4 regions of the Streptomyces sp. NPDC058008 genome follow, and region 1 is predicted to be linked to each of the others. Evidence: riboswitches for the same ligand, from Rfam matches in the RefSeq annotation. Region 1 holds a riboswitch; each other region holds the start of a gene.
The links. A riboswitch is a leader RNA that binds a small molecule or an ion and turns the genes downstream of it on or off. The one in region 1 is predicted to bind cyclic di-AMP.
Positions count from the first base shown of each region.

Region 2: another riboswitch for cyclic di-AMP. It lies ahead of ACFVS9_RS22060 (transglycosylase family protein); the one in region 1 lies ahead of ACFVS9_RS03535 (M23 family metallopeptidase).
Region 3: another riboswitch for cyclic di-AMP. It lies ahead of ACFVS9_RS14935 (transglycosylase SLT domain-containing protein); the one in region 1 lies ahead of ACFVS9_RS03535 (M23 family metallopeptidase).
Region 4: another riboswitch for cyclic di-AMP. It lies ahead of ACFVS9_RS19575 (NlpC/P60 family protein); the one in region 1 lies ahead of ACFVS9_RS03535 (M23 family metallopeptidase).

Region 1 is NZ_JBHVQX010000002.1:388,201-393,245, reverse strand. It holds gene ACFVS9_RS03545 (aldo/keto reductase) at 1-386, opposite strand, end outside; gene ACFVS9_RS03540 (hypothetical protein) at 640-1,203, shown strand; gene ACFVS9_RS03535 (M23 family metallopeptidase) at 1,662-2,702, opposite strand; cyclic di-AMP (ydaO/yuaA leader) riboswitch at 2,714-2,866, opposite strand; gene ACFVS9_RS03530 (PP2C family protein-serine/threonine phosphatase) at 3,100-4,284, opposite strand; partial or broken gene ACFVS9_RS03525 (TipAS antibiotic-recognition domain-containing protein) at 4,395-5,045, opposite strand, start outside.
Region 2 is NZ_JBHVQX010000021.1:91,184-96,228, reverse strand. It holds gene ACFVS9_RS22075 (nucleoside triphosphate pyrophosphohydrolase) at 1-644, shown strand, start outside; gene ACFVS9_RS22070 (cytochrome P450) at 641-1,933, shown strand; gene ACFVS9_RS22065 (transglycosylase family protein) at 2,039-3,004, shown strand; cyclic di-AMP (ydaO/yuaA leader) riboswitch at 3,295-3,465, shown strand; gene ACFVS9_RS22060 (transglycosylase family protein) at 3,466-4,158, shown strand; gene eno (phosphopyruvate hydratase) at 4,487-5,045, shown strand, end outside.
Region 3 is NZ_JBHVQX010000012.1:192,158-197,202, forward strand. It holds gene ACFVS9_RS14935 (transglycosylase SLT domain-containing protein) at 88-954, opposite strand; cyclic di-AMP (ydaO/yuaA leader) riboswitch at 959-1,144, opposite strand; gene ACFVS9_RS14940 (hypothetical protein) at 1,502-1,732, shown strand; gene ACFVS9_RS14945 (ferredoxin) at 2,347-2,538, opposite strand; gene ACFVS9_RS14950 (cytochrome P450) at 2,591-3,814, opposite strand; gene ACFVS9_RS14955 (TetR/AcrR family transcriptional regulator) at 4,217-4,864, opposite strand.
Region 4 is NZ_JBHVQX010000018.1:31,258-36,302, forward strand. It holds gene pcrA (DNA helicase PcrA) at 1-956, opposite strand, end outside; cyclic di-AMP (ydaO/yuaA leader) riboswitch at 1,214-1,373, shown strand; gene ACFVS9_RS19575 (NlpC/P60 family protein) at 1,372-2,529, shown strand; gene ACFVS9_RS19580 (hypothetical protein) at 2,634-2,987, opposite strand; gene ACFVS9_RS19585 (NlpC/P60 family protein) at 3,343-4,413, shown strand; gene ACFVS9_RS19590 (GNAT family N-acetyltransferase) at 4,426-5,045, shown strand, end outside.

The DNA of each region.
Region 1 (5,045 bases):
TCGTCGTCGAAGTGCGTGTAGTAGAGGTCGATGTGGTCGGTGCCGAGCCGGCGGAGCGACGCCTCGGCCGCCGCCTTGATCGTGGAGGGCGCGAGCCCCTTGTACGAGGGGTGTGCGCCGACCTTGGTGGCGATGACGACATCGTCGCGGCGGGAGCGGGACGCCAGCCACGCGCCGATGAGGGTCTCCGACTCACCGCCCTCGTTGCCGGGGATCCACGCGGTGTAGGCGTCGGCGGTGTCGATGAAGTTGCCGCCGGCCGCCGCGTAGGCGTCGAGGACGGCGAACGTCCGCTCCTGGTCGGCCGTCCAGCCGAACACGTTGCCGCCGAGAGCGAGGGGGAAGACCTGAAGGCTCGAGGAACCGAGCGGGCGCAGAGATGTCATGCCTCGGCACAACGAGGACATAGAGGAAGATATTCCGCCGCGCACCCGCCGGGACCACACCCGGGAAGCGGACCGCCGCACCGCACGCCCGGGGACCCCGCCCTCTCCCGCCGGTCCGCGGCCGCGCCCCGATGGAGTCACCCGCCCGGACGGGCGCCCACGGGGCTCCGGCCCGACGAGCCCCGGTGCCCGGCCGCTGGGTAACCTGTCGCTCCGGTCCAGCGGGAGGGCCGTTCCAACGGGAGGGCGGGACGTGGAGACGCTGGTGGAGCGCGCCGTCGCGGAGGCGCTGGGTGACGGGGGCGGCGACGCGGTCCGCCTGTTCGTCGCCGCCGGCACCGAACGCATGACGCCGCTGTTCATGGGCTTGCGGGCGGCCGCACCGGGCCGGGAATCCGACCTGGACCTCTACGCGGAGTCCGTACACGGCCTCTGGCAGTGCGACCGGCCGCTCGCCGACGCCGCCGAGCGCCTACGGCTGCTGGAGCGGTTCCCGGAGCTTCAGCCGAAGGAGGAGGGGATCACCGATGTCGTCGGCACCTACGCGTTCTTCGCCGTCCTCACCTTGCGGTACGCCCTGCTGGCCCATGGCTCGGGACACGCTGACGACGCCGTGTCCTGCGGCCATGTGGCGCTCACCGCGACGGGGATGCTGGACCAGAACGTGGCGGGCGCCGGTTTCCTCGCCGAGGAGCGACGGCTCCAGTCCCTCTCGCTGAGCGGTGACGGAGCGGGTCTGTGGGACGCGAGCGTCTCGGCGGGGCGGGAGAGGCTGCGCGCCGTAGTGGGCCGCCTGCCCCGCCAGGCGCGCTTCTGACGCTCGCCGCAGGAGACGGCCACCGGTGGATACGGCCGTCGCGCCGGGCGGAGCCGGGAGGGACGACGCCCCGGAGGGCCGCGACGCATCCCGCCCGGTCGAGGGCCCCACGGGCCGGTCCGGCCGGACGCCTCCGCCCGGCCCCTGCCCCGCGCACGACCGCCCGGCCGGACCGTTCGCCCCGGTGGAGCGCTCTTGACCACGGAGAGAACCGACGGCCCTGACGTCGGGGGGTCGTGCGTCAGGGCCGCCGGGGTTCTGGTGCGCCGACCGCGGGCGCCAAGGGTCCTTCGTACGGATCGGGCCGGGACTCGCGCACGGATCCACCGGGACCGGACTCCCGCATCCCGAGCGCTTACCGGTGCGCCCGGCCTGCGCGGGCGTGGCCGGCCCGCGCGGGCCGGCCACGGTCAGGTCTCCCCGGCCGGGCCCGGCCCGTCACGGAAGGACCCGCGGGCTCAGATGGTGAGGCCCTTGCCGCGGAGCCAGCTCATCGGGTCGATGCCCGAGCCGTCCGCGGTGTGGACCTCCAGGTGCAGGTGGGCGCCGGTCACGTTGCCGGTCGCGCCGACGCGGCCGATGGTGTCGCCGGTGCTGACCTTCTGTCCCGCCGTCACGTCCATCGAGGACTGGTGGCAGTACCAGATCTCGGTGCCGTCATCGAGCACCAGGACCGTGCGGTAGCCGTAGGAACCGGAGTAGCCGGCCGACTTGATCGTGCCGCTGTGGACGGCCTTGACCGGGGTGCCGGTCGGGGCCGCGAAGTCCAGCCCGGTGTGATAGCCGGAGGACCACATCGAACCGGACTGACCGAACGTCGAGCTGATGTAGTACGAGGAGGTCGGGACGGCGTAACTGGCGGCGAGCTTGGCCAGCCGCTCGGCCTCGGCCTTCTTCGCGGCCGCCTCTTCGGCCGCCTTCTTCTCCGCCGCGGCCTCGGCCTCGGCGGCGCTCTGCTTCTTCGCCGCCTGGGCCGCGGCAGCCTCGACGGCCGCCTGCTCCTCGGCGGCCCGGGCGTCGGCGTCGGCCCCGGCCTGCTGCTGCTCGGCCTGCTGGAGGATGCGGGCGCGCAGCGCCTCGCCCGCGTCGGTGGCGCCCTGCTCGGCCTCGGCGGCGGTGATACCGGCGGTGGTGAGCGGGGAGGACGCGGCGACCGTCTCGTGGCCCGAGTCGGAGCCGCCGGACATGAACGCGCCTACGCCGGGCAGGGACTTGGCATCGGGAAGACTGTCCGCGATGGAATCGGGAAGGGATATGGAGACCGGCGGCTTGCTCTGCGCGGTGGCCATGCCGCCCGCTCCGACGGCCGCGATGACGCCGACGCCGAGGACGGTGGAGCTACGGGCGAGGCCGCGCTGCTTGGCCACGCGATGCCGGCCGCGGACGGGACGGACGGACTCCTCGGTGGGGTTCCATTCCTCCCACGTCCTGTCCTCATCACCGAAGCTGTCGGACCTGAAGGGTGACGGGGCCCCGGGGGCAGGCTGGTTGGACGCCACGTGGGCGCACTCCTTTCCTTCCTTCTCGCCTACCGGGTTAGCTGACGGGTTCGGAGCAGGAAGGTCTCCTACGGGCCCCTTCGTCTCTCACGAGACACAGGTGTCCGATTCACCCCATGTAGGTGGTTCCCCGGTTCCCTTGCGGAATTCGGCGCTGCGCACGGTGCCGCCTCTTGCGACGGCAGGTACAACCGCGCTGCGTTATCGAACGTTAATAGACACCCGGGCCCGATTCCAAGCCGTTCCGATAGATCGTTCACGGCTTCGGCCTGGACTTTCAGGGGTCAAACGGTCTCAAACGGGCGACTTGAGAGCCCTTCATCCGGCCAGCAGTTTCTGACGGTGCGTCAAATGTTATGCGGAGCGGGGTCCTTCGACTACCGACCGTCGCGACCGGTCATTCACTGTCCCGTCGCACGATCTTCACCGTCGTCCGCCGCCCCCGCTGACCCCGCGCGGGGCGGGCGACCGCGAGGAGGGCCATGTCGTCCGTCGACCGTCCGCGGGTGTGCAGCCGTACGTCGTCGGTGAGGGCGGACAGCAGTTCCTCGGGCCCAGGGAAGAGCCGGCCGCGCAGCCGGGCCGCGGGGTCGTAGAAGACGCCCTGCGCGTCCCGCGCCTCGGAGAGGCCGTCGGTGAACGCCAGGAACATCGCCCCGGCCGGCAGCGTCCACTCGTCCGACCGGTCCGGCCACGCGCCCAGCCCCATCCCGAGGGGCAGGGCGGGGGTGGTCGGCGCCAGCACGTCGAGATCCCCGTCCGGGTACAGCACGATCGGCTCGGGGTGGCCGCGGTTGATGACCCGCAGGGTGTCGGCGCCGACCGGGATCTCCGCCACCACCACGGTGACGAACCCCTCCATGGAGTCGAGCCCGCCCCGGCGCGTGCCCTCCCGTGCCAGTGCCCGCTCCAGCCGCTGGACCACCCCCTCCAGCGACCTCTCCTGCTCGGCCGCCTCCCGGAATGCCCCGATCACGACGGCCACCGCCGCCACGGCGTCCAGCCCCTTGCCCCGTACGTCCCCGACGACCAGGCGCACCCCGTACGGGGTGTCCGCGACGGCGAACAGGTCTCCGCCGACGAACTCGTCCGCCTGCGCCGCCTCGTACCGCGCCGCGACCAGCATGCCGCCGATCCGGTCGTCGGGCGTCGGCAGCACGGCGCGCATGGCGGTCTCCGCGATGAACCTGGCCGAGGCCAGCTGCTCGTTGCCCCGGCGCACGACGCGGTTGATGACGAGGGAGAGCACGGCGACGGTGACCAGCGTCAGCAGATCCGTGATCGGCGCGACCTCGCCCAGCACACCCTGGGAGAAGCGGATGACGAGCACCACGAGGATCGCGGCCCCCGCGACCCGCATGGTGCTGGCCAGGGAGAAGAACGGGGCGGCGATCAGCGGGGCGGCGGCGAAGAGCGGTACGGCGGTGACCGCCGTCGGCGTACCGAAGTCGAGGACCACCCCGATACAGATCAGCAGGGCGGGCAGCGCGCGCACGAATCGCCGGGAACGGGAGTTCCCGGCGACTCCGCCTCGCCGTCCGTGCCGCTTCCGCACCTGTGCGCTCCTGCCCGGTCCACCCACGGCTGCGGACGGTACCGCGCCCCACCCAGGCTGGCCGGAGCCGCGCCGAGCGGCGACTCGTCATCGGCCAAAGGGGGGAGCCCGCCGGCCCTGCCCTCCGGGGGTCGGCCGGAGAGACGGCGCCGCGCGTAGGTCGTCAGCGCGTCCCGTACGAAGACGGCGGTCCCGTCTCCGTGGCGATCGTAGTTCCTCCCGATGCGGGCGTCGGCGGCATACGTCTCCCCGAGTCCGGTCACGTACGCGCGGGTGATCCCGGTGGTCGCCGACAGCCAGTCGCAGTGGCGCCGCGCGATGTCCTGGGCCTCCTCGCCGCCGGGCTCCAGGCCGGCCGCCCCGGCCCGCCCGTGGTCCCGGGCGACGGCCTCGCGCACGCCCTGGAAGCGGGCCCGCCCGGCCTCGTCAGGCCACGCCACCACCGGTCACCCCGCTCGTACGCCTCCCGCCCCCAGCGCTCGGTGACCTCCTGCTCGTACTCCGCATGGTCGAATCAGTCGAACACTTCTTCGATCATGAGTTCCTCCCCTTCCTCCGTCCGGCGGAGAGCGGTCCGCACCGAGGCGATCTGCCGCCCGATGCGCTCCCGCTCCCGCTCCTGCTCCAGCAGGCGCAGATGGGACCGGAGCGCCGCGGCGGTGCCCCGCCGGCCCTCCCGTACGTCCCTGATCGCGGGCAGCGGGATGCGCTGGAGCCGGACCAGGGCCTCCTGGTCGTCATAGCGGTGGCCGTTGGCGCCCGTGCGGCTCCGCGCGAGGAGACCGACG
Region 2 (5,045 bases), on a different contig from region 1:
ACCTGCCCGGCGCGCGCCTCCTGGACCTGGTCCAGGTCATGGACCGGATCCGGCTCGAATGCCCGTGGACCTCGCAGAAGACGCACGAGGGCCTCGCGAAGTACGCCATCGAGGAGTCCTACGAGCTGGTCGAGGCCATCGAGGACGGCGACCGCGCGGAGGTGCGCGAGGAGCTCGGCGACGTACTGCTCCAGGTCGCCCTCCACGCGCGCATCGCGCAGGATGACCCGGAGGAGCCGTTCGGTATCGACGACGTCGCCGCCACGCTCGTCGAGAAGCTGATCCACCGTCATCCGCACGTGTTCGGCGACGAGACCGCCGAGACGCCGGAGGACGTGCACGCCCACTGGCTCCGTACGAAGGCCGTCGAGAAGCAGCGGGAATCGGTCACCGACGGGGTGCCGCTCGGGCAGCCCGGTCTGGCGCTGGCGGCCAAGCTGGGCGGCAGGGCCCGTACGGCGGGTCTCGAGGTCGCGCTCCCCGGGGGCGAGGGGGTCGGTCACCGGCTGCTCGCCCTCGCCGTGGAGGCCGAGCGGGACGGTGCGGACCCGGAGGCCGCCCTGCGGGCCGCCGCCCGCGCCTACCGGGACGCGATCCGGGCGGCGGAGGGGCTCGCGACCGCTCCCGATAGCGTCGAGGAGTGAACGACAGCTCTGAGACCGCCTCCGCGCCCGCAGCACCCGAACTCTTCACCTGGGAGTTCGCCACCGACCCCTACCCCGCCTACGCCTGGCTCCGTGAGCACAGCCCCGTGCACCGCACGTCGCTGCCCAGCGGGGTCGAGGCCTGGCTGGTGACCCGGTACGCCGACGCCCGGCAGGCCCTCGCCGACACCCGGCTCTCCAAGAACCCGGCCCACCACGCGGGGTCCGCGAGCGCCAAGGGCAAGACGGGCATTCCGGGGGAGCGCAAGGCCGAGCTGATGACGCATCTGCTCAACATCGACCCGCCGGACCACACCCGGCTGCGCCGGCTCGTGTCCAAGGCGTTCACCCCGCGCCGGGTCGCGGAGTTCGCGCCCCGCGTGCAGGAGCTGACGGACCGCCTCATCGACGGTTTCGCCGGGAACGGCGAGGCCGACCTCATCCACGACTTCGCGTTCCCCCTCCCCATCTACGCGATCTGCGACCTCCTGGGAGTGCCGCGCGAGGACCAGGACGACTTCCGCGACTGGGCGGGCATGATGATCCGGCACGGCGGCGGACCGCGCGGCGGGGTCGCCAGATCGGTCAAGAAGATGCGCGGGTACCTCGCCGAGCTCATCCACCGCAAGAGGGAGAACCCCGGTGACGACCTCATCTCGGGGCTGATCCGGGCGAGCGACCACGGCGAGCACCTCACCGAGAACGAGGCCGCGGCGATGGCCTTCATCCTCCTGTTCGCCGGTTTCGAGACGACCGTGAACCTGATCGGCAACGGCACCTACGCCCTGCTGCGCGATCCCGCCCAGCGTGAGCGCCTGGAGCGCTCGCTGGCGGCGGGGGAGACGGAACTGCTCGCCACGGGCATCGAGGAGCTGCTGCGCTACGACGGGCCCGTGGAGCTGGCGACCTGGCGCTACGCCACCGAGCCCGTGACGCTGGGAGGGCAGGACATCGCGGCGGGGGACCCCGTTCTCGTGGTGCTGGCCGCCGCCGACCGGGATCCGGAGAGATTCCAGGATGCGGACACCCTGGACCTCGCACGGAGTGACAATCAGCACCTCGGGTACGGGCACGGCATCCACTACTGCCTGGGGGCGCCGCTGGCGCGGCTGGAGGGCCAGGTGGCGCTCGCGACACTGCTGCGACGCCTCCCTGACCTGCGGCTCGCTGCGGAACCTGCCGATTTGCGCTGGCGCGGCGGGCTCATCATGCGTGGACTACGCACGCTTCCCGTGGAGTTCGGTCCCGGGCGCCCGCCCGGTGAAGGTGACAGATTGTCAACTCCGTGACTTTCACGTGATCTCCGCTGCATCGACTTGTGACACACGTTCGAGTAGGGCTAGGTTCACCGTTCGACTCACCCGTCACATGTCAGTCACACGGAAGGCAATCCCATGGGCTCCGCGACCGGCAGACACCGTCGCCCTCGCCAGGCACCCGCCATCGTCGTCGCCGCAGGCGTCACCGGATCGGCCATCGCCATCCCGCTGCTCGGTGCGGGCGGCGCGCAAGCCGCCGACGCGTCGACCTGGGACCGGGTCGCCGAATGCGAGAGCGGCGGCATGTGGAGTGCCGACCTCGGCAACGGCCGCTTCGGCGGCCTGCAGTTCACCGAGGACACCTGGGACGCGTACGGCGGTACGGCGTACGCCATGCGGGCGGACCTCGCGAGCCGCTCGCAGCAGATAGCCGTCGCGGAGAAGGTGCTGGACGCCAAGGGCCCGCAGGCCTGGCCCAGCTGCGCCGTGATCTCCGGGCTGGCCCTGGACGGCGTGCTTCCGGGCGTCGACCCGGGCACCGACCCGACCGCCGAGCCCTCGGACACCGCCACACCGTCCGGGACCCCCTCGCCCGAGGTGTCGGACCCGGCCGACGCGGCGGACGGCACGGACGGGGCCGACACGGAGAGCGGCACCGACAAGGACGCGTCCGGCGACACGGCGGGCAAGGGTGACGGGGCGGGCAAGGGCGGCACGACTCCGTCCGCCACGCCGTCGCCCGAGGCGTCCGAGACCTCCGGTTCCGCGAAGGGCGACGGCGCGAAGGCCGGGAAGCACCGCGGCGCGCCGGCCCCCGAGGCCAGTGCCGGAACGGACCTCGACGACAGCCGTGAGGGCGGCAGGCACGCCTCGCGCGGCGCCTCGGAGGCCCGTCAGGGCGCCGAGGGGACGTACACCGTCCAGGAGGGCGACAACCTCTGGGCGATCGCCGACGCGCAGGAGCTGCCCGGCGGCTGGCCCGCGCTCTACGAGGCCAACAAGGACGCGCTCGGCTCCGACCCGGACCTGATCCTTCCCGGCCAGAGCCTGGACCTCGGCCTCGCGTCGGACGCGCAGACGGAGACTCCCGCCGCCAGCTGATCAAATACGGGAAAACACCCCGAAAGCGGGGGCAGTTCAGAGGCCTATGTCCACTTATGCGTAAGTGAGACATGGGTCTCTTTGCTTCAACTGGTGCGCCCCGTCCGCCCGGTCCGTCCATATTGGCTCCGACCTGCGGAAATGATCCGTCCTCCCGAACCGTTACGCGCTGATTGCTCGTTATGTCCATCTTTGAATGTAGGGGTTGCGTGTGTTTACGGTCGGAGCCGCTCGCACCGCGGGCACCTTCGACCGTCACGCCGAATCCTGCCGTCGGCCGAAGGGGACCCACGCGTAAAGCGCCGTAGGCAGGAGCGGGGGACCCAGGTAGGTGCCGGACCCGGCCGTCGCGAGACGGTGAGGGTGCGGCTCGGGGTGAAGCCGTCCGCGAGTGCGGGTGGCCGGGCAACTCACAGGCCCGAACCCGACAGCTCACCTCGTAGGCGTCGGTGAGGAGAACCATGCTGCTTTCCAGCAAGGGCAAGCACCGCCGCCCGTCCAGGGCCGTCCGCATCGCGACCCTGGCCGGCGTCACCGGTGCCGCCGTCGCCGTGCCGCTGATGGGCGCGACCGGCGCCTCGGCCGCCTCCGTCGACACCTGGGACGCCGTCGCCCAGTGCGAGTCCGGCGGCAACTGGTCCATCAACACCGGCAACGGCTACTACGGCGGCCTGCAGTTCTCGCAGTCCAGCTGGGCCGCCGCCGGCGGTACGCAGTACGCCGCCCGCGCCGACCTGGCCACCAAGGACCAGCAGATAGCCGTCGCCGAGAAGCTCCTCGACCTCCAGGGCCCGGGCGCCTGGGCCTGCGCCGGTGCCGGCGGCCTGACGAACGACGGTGTGGACCCGGGCGTCGACACCGGCTCCGCGAAGAACGGCGACACGGCCCCGAAGGCCGCGCCGGAGCGCGGGACCGAGCAGCCCGCCACGCGCAGCGAGAAGCGCACGGCCCCCGAGAAGACCGTCACCACCCCGACCGGCGAGAAGGTCGAGAAGGGTGACGGCGAGTACAAGGTGAAGGCCGGCGACACCCTCAGCAGGATCGCCGGCGCCGAGAAGGTCGAGGGCGGCTGGCAGAAGCTGTTCGAGCTGAACGGCGACATCGTCGACGACGCCGACCTGATCTTCCCGGGCCAGCAGCTCCACCTGAAGTAACCGCGAGCGGTCCGGGGTCCTCCTCCGCCCCGGCGGCCCGGCCCGGCGCGCAGACCCCCCGCGCGCCGGGCCGCGGCCGTGTCAGGGCCCTGCGGGGCCGGCGTGCCCGGGGCCCTGTCGCGGGGCGCGCCGCCGGGGGTGCGCCCGGTCCTTGCGGTTACTTGCCAGTAAGATTCTGGCGCTTTGCCCGTAATGAAGGCCCTTGAGTGCTTTTTCGTCCCAGGGGACGGGCGGACGGCCGACGGAGCGGGCCGAGCCGGTTAGGCTCGTGGCGCAAGGCCACAGTGACCCTGCACAACCAGTGTCAGATCCCAGAAGGAGATGCCTCGTGCCGTCCATCGACGTCGTCGTAGCCAGGGAAATCCTCGACTCCCGGGGCAACCCCACGGTCGAGGTCGAGGTTGGCCTCGACGACGGCAGCACGGGACGTGCTGCTGTTCCGTCCGGCGCCTCCACCGGTGCGTTCGAGGCCATCGAGCTTCGCGACGGTGACCCCAACCGCTACCAGGGCAAGGGCGTCGAGAAGGCCGTCCTCGCCGTGATCGAGCAGATCGGCCCGGAGCTCGTCGGTTACGACGCCACCGAGCAGCGCCTCATCGACCAGGCGATGTTCGACCTGGACGCGACCGAGAACAAGGGCTCCCTCGGCGCCAACGCCATCCTCGGCGTCTCGCTGGCCGTGGCGCACGCCGCGTCCGAGGCCTCCGACCTCCCGCTCTTCCGCTACCTCGGCGGCCCGAACGCGCACCTGCTGCCCGTTCCGATGATGAACATCCTGAACGGCGGCTCGCACGCCGACTCCAACGTGGACATCCAGGAGTTCATGATCGCGCCGATCGGCGCCGAGTCCTTCTCCGAGGCCCTGCGCTGGGGCGCGGAGATCTACC
Region 3 (5,045 bases), on a different contig from region 1:
CCCCCCCCACCACCCGCCGGTCCTGTCACTCCGTCACCCGTCCGCCGTCACACGCGCGTGCGTCGGCGGTCCGGCCTCGGGGAGGACTCAGTAGGCCGAGAAGACGTTGTCGATCGAGCCGTACTTGTCCGCGGCGTAGTTGCACGCGGCGGTGATGTTCGCGACCGGGTCGTAGCTGTCCATGGACGTACCGGGCACGTGGTAGGCCTGGAAGGTCGGGTCGATCACCTGGAGCAGGCCCTTGGACGGGATGCCCGCGGCGGCGTTGGAGTCCCAGTTGTTGATGGCCTGGGGGTTGCCCGAGGACTCGCGGATGATGTTGCGGTGGATGCCCTCGTAGGTGCCGGGGATGCCGTGCTCGGCCATGACGGCGAGCGACTCCTTGATCCAGCCGTCGAGGTCGTTCGTGTAGGTGACCGGCTCGGCGGCCGGAACGGCCTGGGCAGCGGGGACGGCGTCCTCGGCTATGGAGGTTCCGGCCCGCTCCGAACGGTCGGCGCGGTCGGCGCTTCCCTCGGCGCGGTCGGACGAGGCGGAGGCCTTGGATTCGGCCTTCCCGGCCTTGTCCGCGGACTTGTTCTCGGCCTTGGCGCCGATGGTCAGCTTCAGGCCCGGGTGAATCAGGTCCGGATTTCCGCCGACAGCCTTCTGGTTGTCCTCGTACAGAGCCTTCCAGCCACCGCTGACGGAATGCTCGCGTGCGATCTTGGCGAGGGTGTCACCCAAGATCACGGAATAGGTCGCGGACTCGGACTTCTGCGCGGCAATTCCCTTGCCGGTCACGGCAGTAGACGTCGCCGCCTTTTCGACGGCGACCGGCTGGGCCGGGGCCGCGAAGGCGCTCGTCGCGCCGATCACGGGGAGGGCCAGAGCGGCTCCGCCGGTGCTCACGGCGATGATGCCGCGGGTCAGCGAACGGGTCCTGAAGCTACGGTGCTTACCGTTTTCGGGCATGCTGAATTCCTCTCCGTCGCCTGCGAAGTGAGCTGTCGGGTTCGAGCTGGAGATGCCCGGCCGCATACGAATGCGACTTCACCCCGAGCCGCTCCGGATACCGGATCGGCACTTACCTGGGTCCCCCGCTCCTGCCGTACGAGAAGTGGTCGGGTAACCGGGCGGCGGCAGGATTCGGCGTTCCGCCCGGAGTGATGGTGACCGTAGGCGAGAAATAGGGAAAGGAACAAGCCTGCTTCGGTGATCACAATTCATTCGCAAGATCAATTCACGGGAATTCATGTAATCCACCCCACACCGCGCCGCTCGCCCCTCTTGGCGCAGAAGGGAACCGGCCTCCGCATCCGGGCGTCCGGTCCACATAAGGTGACCCTGGTCACGGAGTCCGATTCGGGCGATTTGCTCCAGCGCGAAGGGGCTCAGGTCACACGAAATGGCCTTTTATGGATTACGGGATTAAATTCCAAAAGCGCCCTAAAACGGGCATAAGGGCCATGTGGTGGGTGCTCAGGCATACCCGGAGGGCCCACGTGGAACCGATCCGCCCATGACTGAGAGCCCGCACCACCCGGCCCCACGGATCACCGTGCTGCCCGTGCAGCCCGGGGACCCGCCCTTCCGCACCGTGGAGATCGACGGCGAGGTCATCGGGAACGCGACCGCGATGACGGACGTGCTGATCGCCGCCGCGACGGTGGGGATCATCGTCCATGACCTCGACGACCCGGCCTCGGTCCGGTGGGTGGGCGGCGGCAAGCTCAGCTGGAAGCCGCACTGAGACGGCCGGACGGGCCGGGAGGCGCCCCAGGCCATAGGCCCTTGAGCACGTGAGGTGCGCCGTCCTGCTGCGGGGCGACGGCGGGGGCAGGACGACGGCTGGGGGCAGGGCGGGGCGACGGCTGAGGGCGGGGCGAGCCCGGGAAGGGGGGCCCGCCTCGGTGTCCGTGCCGCGCGAGAGGTGTCCGTACACCGGCCTCGGTCGTACCGTCCTGCCCTCGACCCCCGAGGAAGGGGCAGGGCCCGGATCACGCCGTGCACGGGGCGGGGCGGGGCGCGTGGGCCGCCACGAGCGGGCGCGGCTCCGCTACGGCCAGCCCCGGGGCCTCAGCGGCACAGCACCCGTCCCGGACATGCGAGAAGTGCCCCACGGCGAGAGGGTCGCGGCCGGTCCTCCGTGACCGCATCCCCTGCCGTGAGGCACTTCCGGGCTCCTGCGCAGACCCCTTCGCCCGGATGCCGCAGACCGTGCCGTACCCGGGCTCGGGACCTGATCACCCGCCTGAGGCGGGGGCCGGACGGTCCGCGCCACCACGGGCCGGCACCGCCCCGTCCCGTAGGAGGTGCGGTCGGGCGTGGACCGGCGCGGCTCGCGGCCCCCGCCCGACCCGTGCGTCAGCCCTGGATACGGATGGCGAGTGCCGGACAGACGGCAGCGGCCTGCTGGACGTCGTCCGCCCGGGCCTGGTCCGGCTCGGCGTCGAGCAGTACGGCGATGCCGTCGTCGTCCTGGTCGAAGACGTCGTCGGCGGCGATCACGCACTGCCCGGACGCCACGCACTTGTCCTGGTCGAGGATCACCTTCATGAGCACTCCTTCGTGGTCGGTGTCACTGCGGGGCGGATGAGGGGACGAGGGGTCACCAGGCCACCGGAAGGGCGTGCACGCCGTAGACGGACACGTCGTGCTTGAACGACAGCTCCTCCAGGGGCGCGTCCAGCCGGAGGGTGGGGATGCGCCGGTAGAGCGTGCTGTAGACGACCTGTAGTTCCATGCGGGCCAGCGGCTGCCCCAGGCACTGGTGCACGCCGAAGCCGAAGGCGACGTGGCGCCGTGCGTCACGCCGGAGGTCGAGCCGGTCCGGGTCGGCGAAGACCTCGGGGTCGCGGTTGCCGATGTCGTTGGGCACGATGATGCCCTCGCCGGCCCGGATGACCTCGCCCGCGATCTCGATGTCCTCCCGTGCCACACGGCGGCGGCCGGTGTGCGTGATGTTGAGGTAGCGCAGCAGTTCCTCCACCGCGCCGGCGACCGTTTTCGGGTCCTCGGTGTCGCGGAGCAGGGCGAGCTGGTCGGGGTTCTGGAGGAGGGCGAGGGTGCCCAGAGCGATCATGTTCGCCGTGGTCTCGTGTCCGGCGAGCAGCAGGAGCACGCCCATCTCGGCCGCTTCCCGGCGGGACAGCTCGCCCGCCTCGACCCGGGTGCCGAGTCCTGACAGCAGGTCGTCTGCGGGCCGGGCGATCTTGTGGCCCATCAGCTCGTCCAGATAGCCGATCAGCTTGTCGTGGGCCGCGTTCCGTTGCTCGGGGGGCAGGGTGCGGCTGATGAGGGCCCTGCTGTTCTCCTGGAAGAAGTCGTGGTCGCTGTAGGGCACTCCGAGCAGTGCGCAGATGACGAGCGACGGGACGGGCAGCGCGAACGTCTGGACGAGATCGGTCCGCGGAGGCCCGGACAGCATCTCGTCGATCAGTCCGTCCACGATCTTCTGGACGGCCGGCCGCAGCGCCTCGATCCGTTTGATCGTGAAGGGGGCGGTCACCATCCGCCGCTGCCGCGCGTGCTCGGGGTCGTCCATGAGGATGAAGCTGAAGGTCGAGCCCCGCAGCGGGGCGGGGCTGGGGTACCCGGGGCGGGTGATGTCGGCACTGACCCTCGGGTCGGCGAGGAGGGTGCGCTGATCGGCGTAGCGGGTCACCAGCCAGGGGGTGGAGCCGTCCCACAGCCGGACCTTCCTGAGCGGGCCCTGTTCCTGCTCGGCCTTCAGTGCGGGTGGCGGATCGAAGGGGCAGCCCGCCGCCCGGGACATCGGGAATTCCGGGGCCGACGTGCTCTGCGGACCTTCCGTACCTACCGTGCTGGTCATCGCTTCCTCACTTCGTCGTGCGGGTTGCTGACGTGCCGCCGGCCGTTGACAGGCGCGGGCGGTTTCGAGGGGTCGGTGAGCGGGGCCGCCGGTCCTGGCGGAGGGCGCCCGCGGTACGCCGGGGCAAACGGAGGCGAACGCCGTCCGCTGCTGTTGCGGCGGGTTGTCCGGCCGAGGTCGGGTGGCTACGGCGGCGGCGCGGAGCGCGGGGGCGCCGGAACGGAACCCGGCGGACCGGACCGCGTACGCGTCCAGGGTCCGCAGCCGGGCCGTTCCACGGCGTACGCGCAGGCCTGGCGGGGGCGGGAGGGAGTCATGGAGCCTCTGTCCGGGCTACGGCGGCCCGGGTCGAGGGGGCCGTCGATGCACCTGTGGGGGGATGGGCGTGGCGCGGAGGGGTCGTCAGCGGCAGGGTGTGACCGGCGCGGTCCACAGTCCGACGACCGCGTCGATCAGGCCGGTGGCGGTGTCGTGCCAGCTGGTGCGGGAGGTGGCGGTGTTCGCCGCGAGGGCCCGTTCACGCTCGGCACAGGTGTGCAGGACCAGGTTGCGCGCCATCGCGGCGCGCTCGATATGGACCTCGGGCGGCAGGTCGGGCAGGCAGAGGTTGAGCCCGTCGAGGGCCCGCAGCGTCGGCGGGCAGGCGAGCGACTCCTCGGCCATGATGTCCTGCAGCGCGGGGTCGGTCATGGCCTGGGCGCAGAACCGTGCGAACCAGGTGGGGCTGCCCAGCGTGGCCAGGTGCTCGGTGGTGGGCCGCACCAGGCAGGCCACCCACTCCGCTATGTCCGAGGGGTCCTGGATACCCGCGAGCTGACGCTCCCTGGCCTCCTCGATCTGCCGGCTGTGCTTCCGGGCGATCGCACGGACCAGGTCGGCCTTCGTGCCGAAGTGGTAGCCGACCGCGGCGTTGTTGCCCTGCCGCGCGGCCTCGCTGACCCGGCGGTTGGACACCGCGTAGACGCCGCGTTCGGCGAAGAGCCGCTCGGCGGCGCGCAGGATCCGCTCCCTGGTCTCGCTGACCTGCTCGGCCCGCACCGTGCGCTCCATCAGCCGGCTCCTCGCTCGAAGGCGTCTCGGGATACAGGCAATCGCTCACCATCCATTGAGTCAAGCAACTGATTTAAGAATGGCCGAGATGATCGCACCCCCCTTGCAGCACACCCGCCCGCCGCCTGTGGAACCCCTGCCACCTGCGGTGATCGGCATGCGGGCGGGGCGGATCCGCTTC
Region 4 (5,045 bases), on a different contig from region 1:
GACTGGTCCGCGTCACCGACGACGCACAGCTCGCCCGGGGCGTCGGCCTCACCGGACGGGCCCACCAGCTCACGCACCAGGGTGTACTGGGCGTGGTTGGTGTCCTGGTACTCGTCGACCAGGACGTGCCGGAAGCGGCGGCGGTAGTGCTCGGCGACGTCGGGGAACGCCTGGAGCAGGTGCACCGCCGTCATGATGATGTCGTCGAAGTCCAGGGCGTTGGCCTCGCGGAGCCGGGCCTGGTAGAGCGCGTACGCCTGCGCCAGCGTCTTCTCGAAGCCGTCGGCGGCCTGGCCGGCGAAGGTCTCCTCGTCGATCAGCTCGTTCTTCAGGTTCGAGACCTTGGCCGTGAACGACTTCGGCGGGTAGCGCTTCGGGTCGAGGTCCAGGTCGCGGCAGACCAGCGCCATCAGCCGCTTGGAGTCGGCGGCGTCGTAGATCGAGAACGACGAGGTGAAGCCGAGGCGCTTCGACTCGCGGCGCAGGATCCGCACACAGGCGCTGTGGAAGGTCATGACCCACATGGCGTTGGCGCGCGGGCCGACGAGGTCCTCGACGCGCTCCTTCATCTCGCCGGCGGCCTTGTTGGTGAAGGTGATCGCGAGGATCTGCCCCGGGTGCACCCCGCGCTCGGCCAGGAGGTGGGCGATGCGGTGGGTGAGCACCCGGGTCTTGCCCGAGCCGGCCCCGGCGACGATGAGCAGCGGCGATCCGGCGTGCACGACGGCGGCGCGCTGTTCGGTGTTCAGCCCGTCGAGCAGCGCGGCGGCGTCGATGACGGGGCGCGGGGCGCCGTCGCGGTAGTGGGCGTCGCGCGGCGGCGGAGGCGCGTCGAAGACGTCCTCGAAGAGGCCCTCCGGCACCGCTTCGGGCGCGTGCTCCTCGGGGGGCGGCGGGGGGCCGTCCTCCGCTTGCTGGAGGCCGGTCAGGAAACTGTCGTCAAAGAGGCTGCTCATCGCCTCACGAGTCTAGGCGGACGCACCGACAGCCCGGGCCGCATCGGCGACAAGTACCCCGGACCGTGCGCGTATCGAGACCGACCGCACACGGAACGTGAAATTCCGGGGCGTCTTCCGGCCACGGGGACGACCACGGGGGAAAGGTCACGAAAATGTATCGGGCATATCGAACATCAACCTTCACAGGGGCACCACGGGTTGGTTAGCGTGCTCGGACGGGTGCCCCGTACCCCTTTGAGGCGAACCGCGCCGCACGGGCACCCCCGCCGAATCCGCACCCCCTCGTCGGGGCCGGAACCGGGGACCCACACGCAGCACCGGGGTGAATCGGTCCTTCCCCACCGGACCGTAGGGCAGCCTTCCGTTCCGCCCGAACCCGACAGCTAACCCGGTAGGCGGTCCACGGAAGGAGATGCCGGCCTTGGCATCGCATCGCAAGCCGCGCACCCGGGTGCGCACCACCCCCGCCATCGGTCTCACGACCGCGGCGCTGGCCTCCGTCACCCTGCTCTCCACGCAGAGCGCGACGGCGGCACCGGCCGAGCCCAAGCCCGGCATCGAGGAAGTGCAGAAGCGGGTCGACTCCCTGTACCGGCAGGCCGGGGTGGCGACACAGGAGTACAACCAGGCGAAGACCGCGTCGGCCGAGCAGCGTTCCAAGGTCGACGCGCTGCTGGAGGCGGCGGCGAAGCGGGCCGACAAGCTCAACGAGACCCGCAGGGAGCTGGGCGGCTACGCGGCCGCGCAGTACCGCACCGGCTCGATCGCCCCGACGGCGACGTTCTTCCTCGCGGACGACCCGCAGTCGTACTTCGACCAGGACCAGCTGATGGCCCGGATGACCAGCCAGCAGCAGAAGGCGGTCGCCGACTTCCGTACGCAGCAGAAGGAGGCGGCGGCCAAGCGCGTCGAGGCGACGAAGAGCCTGGAGACGCTCACGAAGTCGCAGGCTTCCCTGCGCACCAGCAAGCAGCAGGTGCAGACGAAGCTCACCGAGGCGCGCTCGCTGCTGTCGGAGCTGACCGCCGAGGAGAAGGCGCGGCTCGCGGAGCTGGAGCGCAAGAAGGAGGCGGAGGCCCGGCGCAAGGCGGAGGAGCTGGCCAGGCAGCAGGCCGCCGCGAAGAAGAAGGCCGGGCAGGGCGCCAAGGAGGAGGCCGCGAAGCCGGGGACCGGCACGGGGACCGGAGCCGGGACCGGCACGGACTCCGGCAGCGGCTACGCCACGAAGGCCGAGAAGGTCCTGGCCTTCGCACGGGCCCAGATCGGCAAGCCCTACGTGTGGGGGGCGACGGGCCCGTCCTCGTACGACTGCTCCGGGCTCACCCAGGCCGCCTGGAAGGCGGCGGGCGTCAGCCTCCCCCGCACCACGTGGGACCAGGTCGAGGTCGGCACCCGCGTGGCCACGGCGGACCTCAGGCCGGGGGACCTGGTCTTCTTCTACGACGACATCAGCCACGTCGGGATCTACAAGGGCGACGGGATGATGATCCACGCGCCGAAGCCGGGCGCGAACGTCCGCGAGGAGTCGATCTACTACATGCCGATCTACGGCAGCGTGCGCCCGGCGTAGCCCACGGCGCCCGCACGCGGTGGAGGGCCCGGGGGAATCCCCGGGCCCTCCACCGTCCGATGAGGCCGCTCAGGCCGGAGCGTGGCGCCGGAACCGCCGCCCGCTCAGGTCCAGAGCGTGGCGATGAAGATGTTGGCGACCGTCAGCCCGCCGACCGCGGCGAACGCGCCCTTGTCCGCCTTCTCCTCGTCCCGCTTCACGTAGACGAGCGCGAGGATCACGATCAGGACCAGCAGCTTGACGCCGATCTTGATGTTGTTCACGGTGTGGTCGTCGGCCTGGTTGAGGCCGACCAGGGCGACGCCCGTGACGAGCATGGTGAGCGCGCCGTGCAGCATGGCCGGGACGAAGCGGGCCGTGCCCGCCCCCATGGCCTTCATCTGGGTCAGGAAACCGCCCAGCAGGGAGGCGATACCGATGATGTGCAAGGCCACGAAGACATTGATGAGTACGTCCATGGCCGCAGCCTAACCGCGGCCATATCACCACTCTTCGGCCAGGTAGGACTTACCGATGAGTTGCCCCCGAGCTGCACGGATTGCCGGACTCCGGTTGATTTTTCCGGTCATTGGACGGAAACGAAACAGCACATGAGGGCAATACCTGTCATTACGCCTCCGCCCTGTGTGCCGGGTTTAGCGTCCCTCCCAGGTGACCGGATCCGCATCGCCGCCCCCGCACCGGGCGGCATCCCGGTCGCCCCGCCGGAAGTCCCGCGGCGGGCCGCTCCCCCTGTGGCGGCCCGCCGCGGGACCCCGGCGGGCCCGGCGGTACCCCCCGGCGGGCAGTCGAACGGAAGGACGCACCACCCCCGTGGCCGCCCATCGAGAAGCCGCTCACCGCAAGCCCAGGCAGCGTCTGTTCACCGGGCCCGCCGCCCGCCGGGCGGCCACCCTCGCCCTCGCCGGAGCGGCGGCCGCGACCGTCCTCGACGGCGCCGCGCAGGCCAACCCCCGCCTCACCCCGGCCCAGGTCGAGGCCAAGGTGGACCGGCTCTACCACGACGCCGAGGTGGCGACCGAGGAGTACAACGGCGCGAAGGAGCGGTCGGCCGAGGCCGAGAGGTCCCTGGACGCGCTGCGCGACGAGGCCGCCCGCGGGACCGAGCGCCTGAACGCCGCGCGGGAGGCCCTCGGGGCGTTCGCCGCCGCCCAGTACCGCAGCGCCGGCATCGACCCCGCCGTGCGGCTGGCCCTCTCCTCCGACCCCGACCAGTACCTGGAGCGGGCCTCCTTCGAGGACCGGGCGGGCGACCGCCAGGCCGGTGCGCTCAACGGCGTGCGCCGGCAGGCCGCCGACCTCGCCCGGCTCCGCGCCCGGGCCCAGGACGAACTCGCGGTGCTCGCCGCCCGCCGGGCCGACCTGGAGCAGCACAAGGACGCCGTCCGCACGAAGCTCGCCGACGCCCGCAGGCTCCTGGCCACCCTCACCGCCGCCCAGCGCGCCGACTACGAGCGCTCGGCCGACGCCGCGCACGGCGGCAGCGGCGTACGCGCGGACCGCGGCACCCCGCGCGGCTCCGTGGCCGCCCCCAACGCCCGCGCGGCGCAGGCCGTCGCCTTCGCGTACGGCGCCCTCGGCAAGCCGTACGTCTGGGGCGCCAGCGGGCCCGCCTCCTTCGACTGCTCCGGCCTCACCCAGGCCGCCTGGCGGGCGGCGGGCATCTCCCTGCCCCGCACCACGTACACCCAGATCAACGCGGGCCGGCGCGTGGCGCGCTCCGAACTCGTCCCCGGGGACCTGGTGTTCTTCTACTCCGGGGTCACCCATGTCGGGCTCTACATCGGCGGCGGCCAGATGATCCACGCCCCGCGCCCGGGCGCTCCCGTGCGGATCGCGCCGATCTCACAAATGCCTTTCGCCGGAGCGACCCGGGTCGCCTAGGCTCCCGGGCTCATGGACACCGCCATCCAGCGTTACGCGCGCACGACCACCCTCCGCTCCCCCGGCCACTACCGGGTGGGGCCCTTCACCGTGCGCCACACCCCCGACCGGGAGTTGAAGTTCGCCAACTACGCCGTCCCCGACCAGGGCGCCGAACCGACCGCGGGGGAGGTCGCCGACCTGGTCGCCGCGTTCCGCGAGCGCGGCCGGCTGCCCCGGCTGGAGTTCCTGCCGTCATGGGCACCGGCCGTCGAACCGGCCCTGCTGGCGGCCGGTTTCACGGCGGAGAACCGCGCACCGGTCATGGCGTGCGCCCCCGACGGCCTCGTCGCACCGGAGCCGGTGGACGGTCTGCGGGTCTCCGAGCCCGTCACCGACGCGGAGTTCACCTCGGCCGCAGCCGTGCAGCACACCGGATTCGGCGGCGAGGGCGGGCCGGACGACGGCGAGATCGCGTGGCTGCGCCGGGCGACGGCGGGCGGCGGGGTGTCGGCGCTGGCCACCGTGGACGGCAGGCCCGCCGGGGCGGGCGGCTGCCCGGCACCGGTGGACGGGATCGGCGAGCTGGCGGGCCTGGCCGTCGCCGAAGCCTTCCGCCGCCGGGGCGTCGGCGCGGCGCTCTCCGCCTGGCT